Regions from separate parts of the Streptomyces sp. NPDC024555 genome, predicted to be linked through region 2. Evidence: riboswitches for the same ligand, from Rfam matches in the RefSeq annotation. Region 2 holds a riboswitch; the other holds the start of a gene.

Region 1 (5,471 bases), on a different contig from region 2:
AGTGGCGCTACCGGCCGCGCGGGGTCGGCATGCTGTGGCGGAGCCGGACCCTCCGCGTCGTCGCCGTCTTCACGGTGCTGGCGCTCTGCGGACTGGTGATCCTCGCCCTGGTCCGCGACCAGACCGGGACCCGGGGCTTCCTCGTCGGCCTCGGACTGGCCGTGCTGCCCGTTCCCGTGCTGATGACGGCCTTCCGCTGGCTGGACCGGGTCGATCCGGGCCCGTGGCGCACGATGCTCTTCGCCTTCGCCTGGGGGGCCTGTGCGGCCGCCCTGATCGCGATCCTGGCCAATTCGATGGCGGCGCGGTGGATCGCCACGGCCACGGCGGACCCGGGGCACGCGGACACCCTGGGCGCCACGGTCATCGCCCCCGTGGTGGAGGAGAGCGCCAAGGCCGCGGCCGTGCTCCTGCTCTTCCTGTTCCGCAGACGGGACTTCGGCGGTGTCGTCGACGGGGTGGTGATCGCCGGCTTCGCCGCCACGGGCTTCGCCTTCACGGAGAACATCCTCTATCTGGGCAACGCCTTCGGTGAGGACCAGCAGTTGGGCTCGGGCTTCGCCTCGGTGACCGTGGCGACGTTCTTCGTCCGCGCGGTGATGTCGCCGTTCGCGCATCCGCTCTTCACCGTGCTGACGGGCATCGGTTTCGGCATCGCGGCCGGCGCGGCCCGCCACCAGCGCCTGCGGCGCTTCGGGCCGCCGGTCCTCGGCCTGCTCCTCGCGATGGGCATGCACGCCCTGTGGAACGGCTCCGCCTCCTTCGGGCCGTACGGGTTCTACGCCGTGTACGGGGCGTTCATGGTCCCGGTGTTCGGGCTGGTGACCTGGCTGGCGATCTGGTCCCGGCAGCGGGATCTGCGCACCCTGGTCGTCGAGCTCCCGGCATACGCCGCGGCGGGCTGGCTGTCGCCCGCCGAGCCGCTCGCCCTGTCCTCGATGCGGGCCCGGGGCATGGCCCGCGACATCGCGCGCCGCCTGCACCACGGACCGGGGACGCACCCCTTCCCGGCCCAGCAGCTCATACCGGCCCCCGCCCCGCAGCTCGTACCGGCCCCCGCCCCGCCGCCGGGCCGGGCCCGGAAGGAGGCGAAGGCCCGCGAGAAGGCCGCGGCCCGTACGGTCGCCGAGTACGAGTCGTTCGCGACCTCCCTCGCGTTCCTGCGCCGCCAGGCCCGCCGGGGCACGGCCGGACCCGACTTCGCCGAACGGGAGCTGGAGCTGCTGCACCATCTGTGGCAGCGCCGCGGCACGGCAGGCCCCGCCCTGGTCCACGCGGCCCACGCCACGGGCCGGCTCCGCCCCCGCTTCGCCCCGCCGGTGCCTTCGCCGTACCCGGGCCAGGCGTACGGGCCCCGGCCGCTCCCGTACGAGGGAGGCCCCGTGCCGTACCGGGGCGGCCCCGTTCCCTACCCCACCGGCCAGGCCCCGTATCCGACCGGTCAGGCCCCGTATCCGGGCGGCCAGGTCACGTACCCGGCGGGCCAGGCCCCGTACGAGTCCGGGCCCGTCCCGTATCAGGGCGGCGGCCCGCTTCCGTACGATCCGCAGGCGGGCCCCCGGGGCTGACGGCCCCGGAGCAGGCGGCTCCAGGGGCGGGCGGCCCCCGGGGCGGAGAAGGACGATGGCCCGAAGGCCGCGGGGGCGTCGGGGCATCGCGTCGTGCCGGCTTCGGGGCGCCGGGAGGCCGGTGCGGTCAGGCGGAGGCCTCGGTGAGGCGGGCCAGCTCCGCGTCGGTCAGGTGGAGGTCGGCGACGGCGAGCAGGGCGGGAAGCTGCTCGACGGTGCGGGCCGAGGCGATGGGCGCGGCGACGGTCGGCCGGGCGGCCAGCCACGCCAGCGCCACGGTGGCGATCTCCGCCTCGCGCTCGGTCGCCACGGCGTCCAGTGCGGCGAGCACCTTCTGTCCGCGCGCGGACTCCAGATGGGCGGAGGCACTGCCGGCGCGGGCGCTGTCGACGGTCGTCCCCGGGCGGTACTTGCCGGTGAGGAATCCGGCGGCGAGGGCGTAGTAGGGGACGGCCGCGAGTCCGGCGCGGGCGGCGGTCTCCTGGAGTTCGCCCTCGTAGGTGTCCCGGGAGACGAGGTTGTAGTGCGGCTGGAGGGCCACGTACCGGGCGAGGCCCTCGCGCTCGGAGAACTCCAGCGAGGCGCGCAGCCGCTCCGGGCTGATGTTGGAGGCGGCGATCTCGCGGACCTTGCCCTCCTTCACCAGCTGGTCGAGCGCGGTGATGATCTCCTCGACCGGAACGGTCTCGTCGTCGAAGTGCGTGTAGTAGAGGTCGATGCGGTCGGTGCCGAGCCGGCGCAGCGACTCCTCCGCACCGGCCTTGACGGTGGCGGCGGAGAGGCCCTTGTAGTCGGGGTGGGCGCCGACCTTCGTCGCCACGACCACGTCGTCGCGGTTGCCGCGCGCGGTGAGCCACTTGCCGATGATGGTCTCCGACTCGCCGCCGACGTTGCCGGGGATCCAGGACGAGTAGGTGTCGGCCGTGTCGATGAAGTTGCCGCCACCGGCCGTGTAGGCGTCGAGCACGGCGAAGGACTGCGTCTCGTCGGCCGTCCAGCCGAAGACGTTGCCGCCGAGGGAGAGCGGGAAGACCTGGAGACCGGAGGTGCCGAGGGGGCGAAGGGAAGTCATGGGGTGAACAACCCTTCCCACCCGGGCCGCTATTCCGTGCCCGGTACACGGGAAGTACCCGGAAGCCCCCGGGCGGCCGGGCGCGGGCAGACCGGCAGCCCTGACGTCGGGGGGTCAGCGTCAGGGCTGCCGGGGTTTCTCAGAGCGCCTCGGGGAAGGCTGTCAGACGGTCAGGCCGCGGGCGTTCAGCCAGGCCATGGGGTCGACGCCGGTGCCGTCCGCGGTGTGGACCTCCAGGTGGAGGTGCGGGCCGGTCACGTTGCCGGTCGCGCCGACGTTGCCGATGACGTCCCCGGTGGTGACCTTCTGGCCGACGCTGACGCCGATCGAGGACTGGTGGCAGAACCACAGCTCGGTGCCGTCCTCCAGCTCCAGGACGGTGCGGTAGCCGTAGGACCCGGACCAGCCGGCCGACTTGACGGTGCCGGTGTGGATGGCCTTGATCGGGGTGCCCGTCGGGGCGGCGAAGTCGAGGCCCGTGTGGTAGCCGGAGGACCACATCGAACCGGCTTCGCCGTAGGTCGAGGTGATCGTGTACGAGGAGGTGGGGATGGCGTAGCTCGCGGCGAGCTTGGCCAGCCGCAGGGCCTCGGCCTTCTTCGCCGCTTCCTCGGCCGCCTTCTTCTTCTCGGCGGCGAGCTTGGCCTCGGCGGCGTCCTGCTTCTTCTTGGCCTCGGCCGCCGCCTTCTCGGCCGCGGCCTTCTCCTCGGCGGCCTTCGCCTCGGCGGCGGCGGCGTCCTGCTGCTGCTCGGCCTGCTGGAGGATGCGGGCGCGCAGCGCCTCACCGGCGTCGGTGGTGCCCTGCTCGGCCTCGGCGGTGGTCACACCGGCGGAGGTCAGCGGTGCGGCGGCGATGGCCGCCTCGGCCTTCTCCTCGGGGGTCTCGGCCTTGTCGGACGAGAAGAGCGCGCCCACGCCGGGCAGCGACTTGGCGGCCGGAAGGTTGTCCGCGATGGAATCGGGAAGAGAAATGGAGACCGGCGGCTTGCTCTGGGCGGTGGCCATGCCACCCGCTCCGACGGCCGCGATGACACCGACGCCGAGGACGGTGGAGCTGCGGGCCAGACCGTTGCGCTGCTTGGCGACGCGGTGCCTGCCGCGTACGGGACGGATGGACTCCTCGGTGGGGTTCCACTCCTCCCAGGCCTGATCGGACCCGGCCTCCTCGGTACGGAAGCCGGCCGCGAAGCCGTCGCCCCGATCGATCCCGCGCTCGGGCGCGAAGTCGTTGCCGTAGTCGTACCCGAAGCGGGAAGAGCCTTCGGGGGCAGGCTTGTTGGACGCCACGGAGGCGCACTCCTTTCCTTCCTTCTCGCCTACCGGGTTAGCTGACGGGTTCGGAGCAGGAAGGTCTCCTACGGGTTTCCCGGCCTCGACAGGCGAGACAGAGATGCCCGATTCACCCCATGTAGGTGGTTCCCCGGTTCCCTTGCGGAATTCGGCGCTCGCGCACGGTGCCGCCACTGACGGCGGCTGGGACAACCGCGCTGCGTTATCGAACGTTAATAGACAGACGGGCTCGATACCAAGCCGTTCCCCTTGATCGTTCCCGCCCTTGGCCTGGACTTTACGGGACACAACCGGGTGGAATCGGGCGAGTTCATCGCCCCTCGACGACCACCCGGTTTCTGACAGTGCGTCAAATGTTATGCGGAGTGGGGTCTCCCGGTTACGGTCCGTGGCCCTGCTCGTCGCCCCTGCCGACGATCTTCACCGTCCTGCGCCGGTCGGGCTGCCCCTCGGCGGGCCGGGCGACGGCCAGGAGCGCCATGTCGTCCGTCGTCTCCCCGCCCGTGTGCAGCCGCACGTCCTCGGTGAGCGCCGTCAGCAGTTCCTCGGGGCCGGGGAAGATCCGGCCCCGCAGCCGGGCGGCGGGGTCGTAGAACACCCCTGCGGCGTCACGGGCCTCGGAGAGGCCGTCCGTGTAGAAGAGAAGCATCGCCCCGGCGGGCAGCTCCCATTCGTCGGTCCGGTCCGGCCACGTCCCCAGGTCCAGCCCGAGGGGCAGCGCGGGCACCGAGGGCCTCAGCACCTCCAGCGCCCCGTCGGCGTGCAGCAGCAGGGGCTCGGGGTGCCCCCGGTTGACGATGCGCACCCGCCCCGCCCCCGCCGGGATCTCGGCCAGGACGGCGGTGATGAACCCCTCGAAGGCGTCGAGGCCCCCGCGTACGTCCGACTCCCGGGCCAGCGCCCGCTCCAGCCGCACCGCCACCTCCGCCGGGCCGTCCTCCTGCTCGGCGGCCTCCCGGAAGCAGCCGATGGCCACCGCCACCGCCCCGACCGCGTCCAGCCCCTTGCCCCGTACGTCCCCGAGCAGCAGCCGCACCCCGTGCGGGCTGTCGGCCACCGAGAACAGGTCGCCGCCGATATAGGCGTCCGCCTGCGCCGCCTCGTACCGCGCGGCGACCCGCAGCCCTCCGATGCGCTCGGGCGGGGTCGGCAGCACGGCCCGCATGGCGGTCTCCGCGATGACCCGGGCGGAGGCCAGCTGCTCGTTGCCCCGCCGGACGACTCCGTTGATCACGACGGCGAGGACGGAGACGGTGAGGACGGTGAGCAGTTCGATGATGATCACGGGCCCGGTCAGGCTGCCGTGGTAGATCCGCAGGAGGGACACGGCCAGCAGGGCGGCGGCGCCCGTGCGGACGGTGCCGGCCCGCGAGAACAGCGGGGCGGCGATCAGCGGGGCGGCCGCGAAGAGGGGGATGGCGGTGAACCGGGGCGGGGTCAGCGCGTCGAACACCACCCCGCCGACGATCATCAGCGCGGGAAGCGCACGGACGAACCGGCGGGCCGTGATGCCCCCGGCCGGCCCGGTCCGCCGCCGCTCC
Region 2 (5,471 bases):
TGACGGACATCGACCTGGACGCGCTGCTCGCCGACACCCTCGGCGACTGGTCGGGCAACACCGTCGAGCCCCGCCCGGCCCCGCCGATCACCGCCGACGACACCGGCCGCGTGGTGATCGTGGACCGTCCGGGCGCGGTGCAGACGCAGCTGCTGATCGGCCGGATCGGCGCCGACCGCCACGACAGCGTCTGGCCCGCGCAGGTGCTCGGCACCTACTGCCTCGGCGGCACGCTGACCTCCCGGCTCGACCGGGTGCTGCGCGAGGAGAAGGGCTACACCTACGGCGTGCGCGCCTTCGCCCAGGTGCTGCGCTCCTCGGCCCCCGACTCGGCCTCCGGGGCGACGGGTGCCTCGATGCTCGCCATCAGCGGTTCGGTCGACACGGAATCCACCGGTCCGGCGCTGGACGACCTGTGGAAGGTGCTGCGCACGCTGGCCGCCGAGGGGCTGACGGACGCCGAGCGCGAGACGGCCGTGCAGAACCTCGTCGGGGTCGCCCCGCTGAAGTTCGAGACGGCGGCCTCCGTCGCCGGGACCCTCGCCGACCAGGTCGAGCAGCATCTGCCGGACGACTACCAGGCGACGCTGTACGCCCGGCTCGCCGAGACCGGCACGGTGGAGGCGACCGCCGCCGTCGTGAACGCGTTCCCGGGGGACCGTCTCGTCACGGTCCTGGTGGGGGACGCCTCGCAGATCGCCGAGCCCGTCCGGGCCCTGGGCATCGGAGAGGTGTCGGTCGTCACGGGCTGAGGGCCGGCCGGCCCGGTCGCGTCGTCGACGGACGCGTCCGGAGGGAACGGGACCGAGGGATGGACCGCACGGAGAACACTCCGTGCGGTCCATCCCTTTTGTCTGTTTTGGGGTGGAAGGTGGCTGTTCGCCCTGTGGGATGTGCGACAAATCCGGCTGTCCGTTTGGTCCGCCTCCGTGCCGCCGCTTAGCGTCGGCTCCGCTGTCCGCACCCGTATGCCGCATCCGTGACGTACCGGGCAGCCATCGCCGAGTCCCCCTCAGGCGCGAGCCGGGGGAGCCGGGGACCCACGCAGTCCCTGGGGTGAATCGGACGCCCATGCCCCGGACCGGGGTCACGGCATCCGTAGGAGACCTTCCTGCTCCGAACCCGTCAGCTAACCCGGTAGGCGAGAAGGAAGGAAAGGACCAGCCACTCCATGGCGTTCACCCGTGCCACCGGGAAGCATCGTGCCCCGGGCCGTCTGACCCGCGCCGGTGCGAAGGCCGTCGGCATCGCGACCCTGGCCACCACCGGAGTCGTCGGCGCACTGGCCTCCCCGTCCGTCGCCGCCGACGCCGAGACCCCGTCCGCCGCCGACACCGGCCTCACCCAGGTCATCGCCATCGAGCAGGACCTCGCCGACCGCGTCGGCGCCCAGGCCGAGGCGCAGCAGCACCAGGCCGACGCCGCCGCGAAGAAGAAGGCGAAGGCCGAGGCGGCCGCCAGGAAGAAGGCCGAGGCGAAGAAGAAGGCCGAGCTCCGGGCGGAGGCGAAGAGGAAGGCCCGCGCCGCCGCCGAGGCCCGCGCCGCCGACGCCGAGGAGGCCCGCGAGAGCGCCGCCCGCGCCGCCCGTTCCGCCGAGCGCGCCCGCCTCGGCGCGTACCGGCTCCCCGTCGCCGGGACGTACGTCTCCACCGGCTACAAGTCGAGCGGTTCCCTCTGGTCCTCCGGCAGCCACTCCGGCATCGACTTCCACGCCGCCTCCGGCAGCTCCGTCGTCGCCGTCGGCGCCGGCACGGTCGTCGAGGCCGGCTGGGGCGGGGCGTACGGCAACAACATCGTGCTGCGGATGACGGACGGCACGTACACCCAGTACGGCCACCTGTCCTCGATCGGTGTGTCCGTCGGCCAGAGCGTCGCCGCCGGGCAGCGGATCGGACTCTCCGGCTCCACCGGCAACTCGACCGGTCCTCATCTCCACTTCGAGGCGCGCACCACGCCCTCGTACGGCTCCGACACGGACCCGATCGCCTACCTCCGCGCCCACGGCGTCTCCCTCTGAGACCCGCGACGCCCCGAAGGCCCCGGCACGCACCGCCGGGGCCTTCGGCGTGTCCGGGGGAGGCATGGGACACCCGCGCGCGACTCGTCCCGGGGCCAAAAGATATTCATGAATGAACGCCCGGCATCGGAAATGCGTCCGCATTGCAATAGAGTCACGGGACAGGTGTCGATCGGCCGCGATCCGCGGGGACGAGGGCGGGGGTTCGGACATGCGTATTCCAGCGCATTCGGTATGCACGGCCATTCGTGAAGACATTGTGTCGGGTGTCTTCGAACGCGGCAGCCGGCTCACCGAGGAGGTGCTGGCGCGACGGTACGGGGTCTCCCGCGTGCCGGTGCGCGAGGCGCTGCGCACCCTGGAGTCCGAGGGGTTCGTGGTCACCCGCAGACATGCCGGAGCCTGTGTCGCCGAACCCACCGAGCAGGAGGCCGTCGACCTCCTGGAGATGCGGACGCTGCTGGAGCCGCTGGGGGCGGCCCGTGCCGCGCGGCGCCGCACCGAGGCGCATCTGAAGGTGCTCCGGGGCCTGGTCAGGCTCGGTCAGGAGCGGGCCAGGCGCGGCGAGGGCGAGGATCTGCGGTCCCTGGGCGCCTGGTTCCACGAGACGCTCGCCCAGGCCTCCGGCAGTCCGGGCCTCATCGCTCTGCTCACCCAGCTCCGCCACAAGATCGCCTGGATGTACACGGCCGACCCGCCGTCCCGGCCGGGCGACGTCTGGGCCGAGTACGGGGCCATCGTGGACGCCGTGGCGCGCGGCGACGCCGAACGGGCCAGGGCCCTCACCGCCCAGCAGGCCGAGCGGGCCGGGGCCGCGCACCGGCTGCGCCGTTCCGCCCCCGCGGGGAAGGTGAGGAATGCGCAACATCCCGTACACACCCCGAGCGGCCGTTCGTAATGAAGGCGCCGTATACAAAGAGGAGCGGAATTCGAGGGGGCCTTTTCTGCTGCCCTGAATTCGGTTTTCTTTCCAGGGGTGCCGTTATTCGTGCCGAAGGTCGTCGCCGATTCGTCCGGCGGTGACGCGGCGCCCCGGAAAGCGAAAACCGCGCCGCCCCGGTCGGGGGGTGGCGCGGTTTCGGCGCGGAGTGCTCCGGCGGGTGCGGCCGGTCCGGGTCAGACGGTCTCGGGGAGCTCGTCCAGGCCCTCGGCGACCAGCTTGGAGAGGCGGTCCAGAGCGGCGTCGGCGTTCTCCGCGTCGGACGCCAGGACGATCTCCTCGCCGCCCTGCGCGCCGAGGCCGAGCACGGCGAGCATCGAGGCGGCGTTGACCGGGTTGCCGTCGGCCTTGGCGATCGTCACGGGGACGCCGGAGGCCGTGGCGGCACGGACGAAGATGGAAGCGGGGCGGGCGTGCAGGCCCTCGGCCCAACCGACGTTGACGCGGCGCTCAGCCATGGTTCTGCCCTTCACGAATCAATAGTTGTCTAGACCAGTCTCTCATGCAGTGCGCGGTGCTCCGGCCGGACCGCGCCGCGCGCCCTCGCGGGTGCGCCACCGCCGCCCGGCCACCCCAGACTGCCCCGGCCCCGTGCCCCACGCGACCGGTGGCGGCGCCGTAGGCTTTGCCCATGCAGCCCTCTCCGGAGCAGAGTCCGCATCACGCCTACCCCGATCACTGGGAGGCGGACGTGGTGCTCCGCGACGGTGGCACCGCCCGGATCAGGCCCATCACCACGGACGACGCCGAGCGGCTGGTCAGCTTCTACGAGCAGGTCTCCGACGAGTCGAAGTACTACCGGTTCTTCGCGCCCTACCCCCGGCTCTCCGCCAAGGACGTCCACCGCTTCACCCATCACGACTACGTCGACCGGGTGGGCCTCGCGGTCACGGTGGGCGGCGAGTTCATCGCCACCGTCCGCTACGACCGGATCGACGCGACCGGACGCCCCGCCTCCGCCCCCGCCGACGAGGCCGAGGTGGCCTTCCTCGTCCAGGACGCGCACCAGGGCCGCGGAGTCGCCTCCACCCTCCTCGAACACATCGCGGCCGTCGCCCGCGAACGCGGCATCCGGCGCTTCGCCGCCGAGGTGCTGCCCGCCAACACCAAGATGATCAAGGTGTTCCGGGACGCCGGCTACACCCAGCAACGCAGCTTCGAGGACGGCTCCGTCCACCTCACCCTGGACCTCGAACCCACCGCCGAGTCCCTGGCCGTGCAGCGCGCCCGTGAACAGCGCGCCGAGGCCCGCTCCGTGCAGCGGCTCCTCGCCCCCGGCTCCGTCGCCGTCATCGGCGCCGGACGCAACCCGGGCGGCGTCGGACGCACCGTCCTGCGCAACCTCCTGGCCGCCGGGTTCACCGGCCGCGTCCACGCCGTGAACCACGCCTTCGCCCCCGGCCAGGACAGCCTCGACGGCGTGCCCGCCCACCGCTCCCTCGGCGAGATCGGCGAACCGGTCGACCTCGCGGTGGTCGCCGTCCCCGCCGACCGCGTCCCCGAAGCCGTCGCCGACTGCGGCGAGCACGGCGTCCAGGGCCTCGTCGTCCTCTCCGCCGGATACGCCGAGTGGGGCGCCGAGGGCCGCGAGCGCCAGCGCGAACTGGTGCGCCAGGCCCGTTCGTACGGCATGCGGATCATCGGCCCCAACGCCTTCGGCATCATCAACAACTCCGAGGCCGTCCGGCTCAACGCCTCCCTCGCACCCGAGCGGCCCGCGTCCGGCCGCATCGGCCTGTTCACCCAGTCCGGCGCGATCGGCATCGCCCTGCTGTCCGGTCTCTACCGGCGCGGCGCGGGGCTCTCCACCTTCATCTCGGCCGGCAACCGGGCCGACATCTCGGGCAACGACTTCCTGCAGTACTGGTACGAGGACCCGGACACCGACGTCGCCCTGCTGTACCTGGAATCGCTCGGCAACCCCCGCAAGTTCACCCGCCTCGCCCGGCGGACCGCCGCCGTGAAGCCCGTCGTCGTGGTCAAGGGCGCCCGGCACAGCGGCTCCACCCCGCCCGGCCACGCCGTCCCGGTCAGCCGGATCCCGGACGCCACGGTCTCCGCGCTGATGCGGCAGGCCGGCGTGATCCGCGTCGACACGGTCACGGAGATGGTCGACGCCGGGCTGCTCCTGGCCGACCAGCCGCTCCCCGCGGGCGGGCGCGTCGCCATCCTCGGCAACTCGGAGTCGCTCGGGCTCCTCACGTACGACGCCTGCCTGGCGGAGGGGCTGCGTCCCCGGCCGCCCGTCGACCTCACCACGGCGGCGACGCCGCAGGACTTCCGCGACGCGCTGTCGGCGGCCCTGGCCGACGGCGGCTGCGACGCGGTCGTGGTGACGGCGATCCCGTGGGTGGGCGAGGACGGGGAGGCGGAGTCCGGCGACGGGGAGGTGCTGGCGACCGCCCTGCACGCGGCGGCCGCCGCGGGTCCGGCGAAGCCGGTCGCCGTGGTGCACGTGGAGATCGGCGGTCTGGCGGAGGCCCTGGCCGCCGCGACCAGCACGGTCGCCCAGCA

Evidence for each region. A riboswitch is a leader RNA that binds a small molecule or an ion and turns the genes downstream of it on or off. The one in region 2 is predicted to bind cyclic di-AMP.
Region 1: linked by a shared signal. The riboswitch ahead of ACZ4FH_RS02590 (M23 family metallopeptidase) and the one ahead of ACZ4FH_RS26630 (M23 family metallopeptidase) in region 2 are both predicted to bind cyclic di-AMP.

What each region holds. Positions count from the first base shown of each region.
Region 1 is NZ_JBVHKV010000001.1:622,560-628,030, reverse strand. Features, by position in the region: gene ACZ4FH_RS02600 (PrsW family intramembrane metalloprotease) at 1-1,568, shown strand, start outside; gene ACZ4FH_RS02595 (aldo/keto reductase) at 1,696-2,640, opposite strand; gene ACZ4FH_RS02590 (M23 family metallopeptidase) at 2,803-3,927, opposite strand; cyclic di-AMP (ydaO/yuaA leader) riboswitch at 3,939-4,094, opposite strand; gene ACZ4FH_RS02585 (PP2C family protein-serine/threonine phosphatase) at 4,310-5,471, opposite strand, start outside.
Region 2 is NZ_JBVHKV010000016.1:106,588-112,058, reverse strand. Features, by position in the region: gene ACZ4FH_RS26635 (M16 family metallopeptidase) at 1-752, shown strand, start outside; cyclic di-AMP (ydaO/yuaA leader) riboswitch at 990-1,158, shown strand; gene ACZ4FH_RS26630 (M23 family metallopeptidase) at 1,172-2,017, shown strand; gene ACZ4FH_RS26625 (GntR family transcriptional regulator) at 2,229-2,915, shown strand; gene ACZ4FH_RS26620 (HPr family phosphocarrier protein) at 3,134-3,415, opposite strand; gene ACZ4FH_RS26615 (bifunctional acetate--CoA ligase family protein/GNAT family N-acetyltransferase) at 3,589-5,471, shown strand, end outside.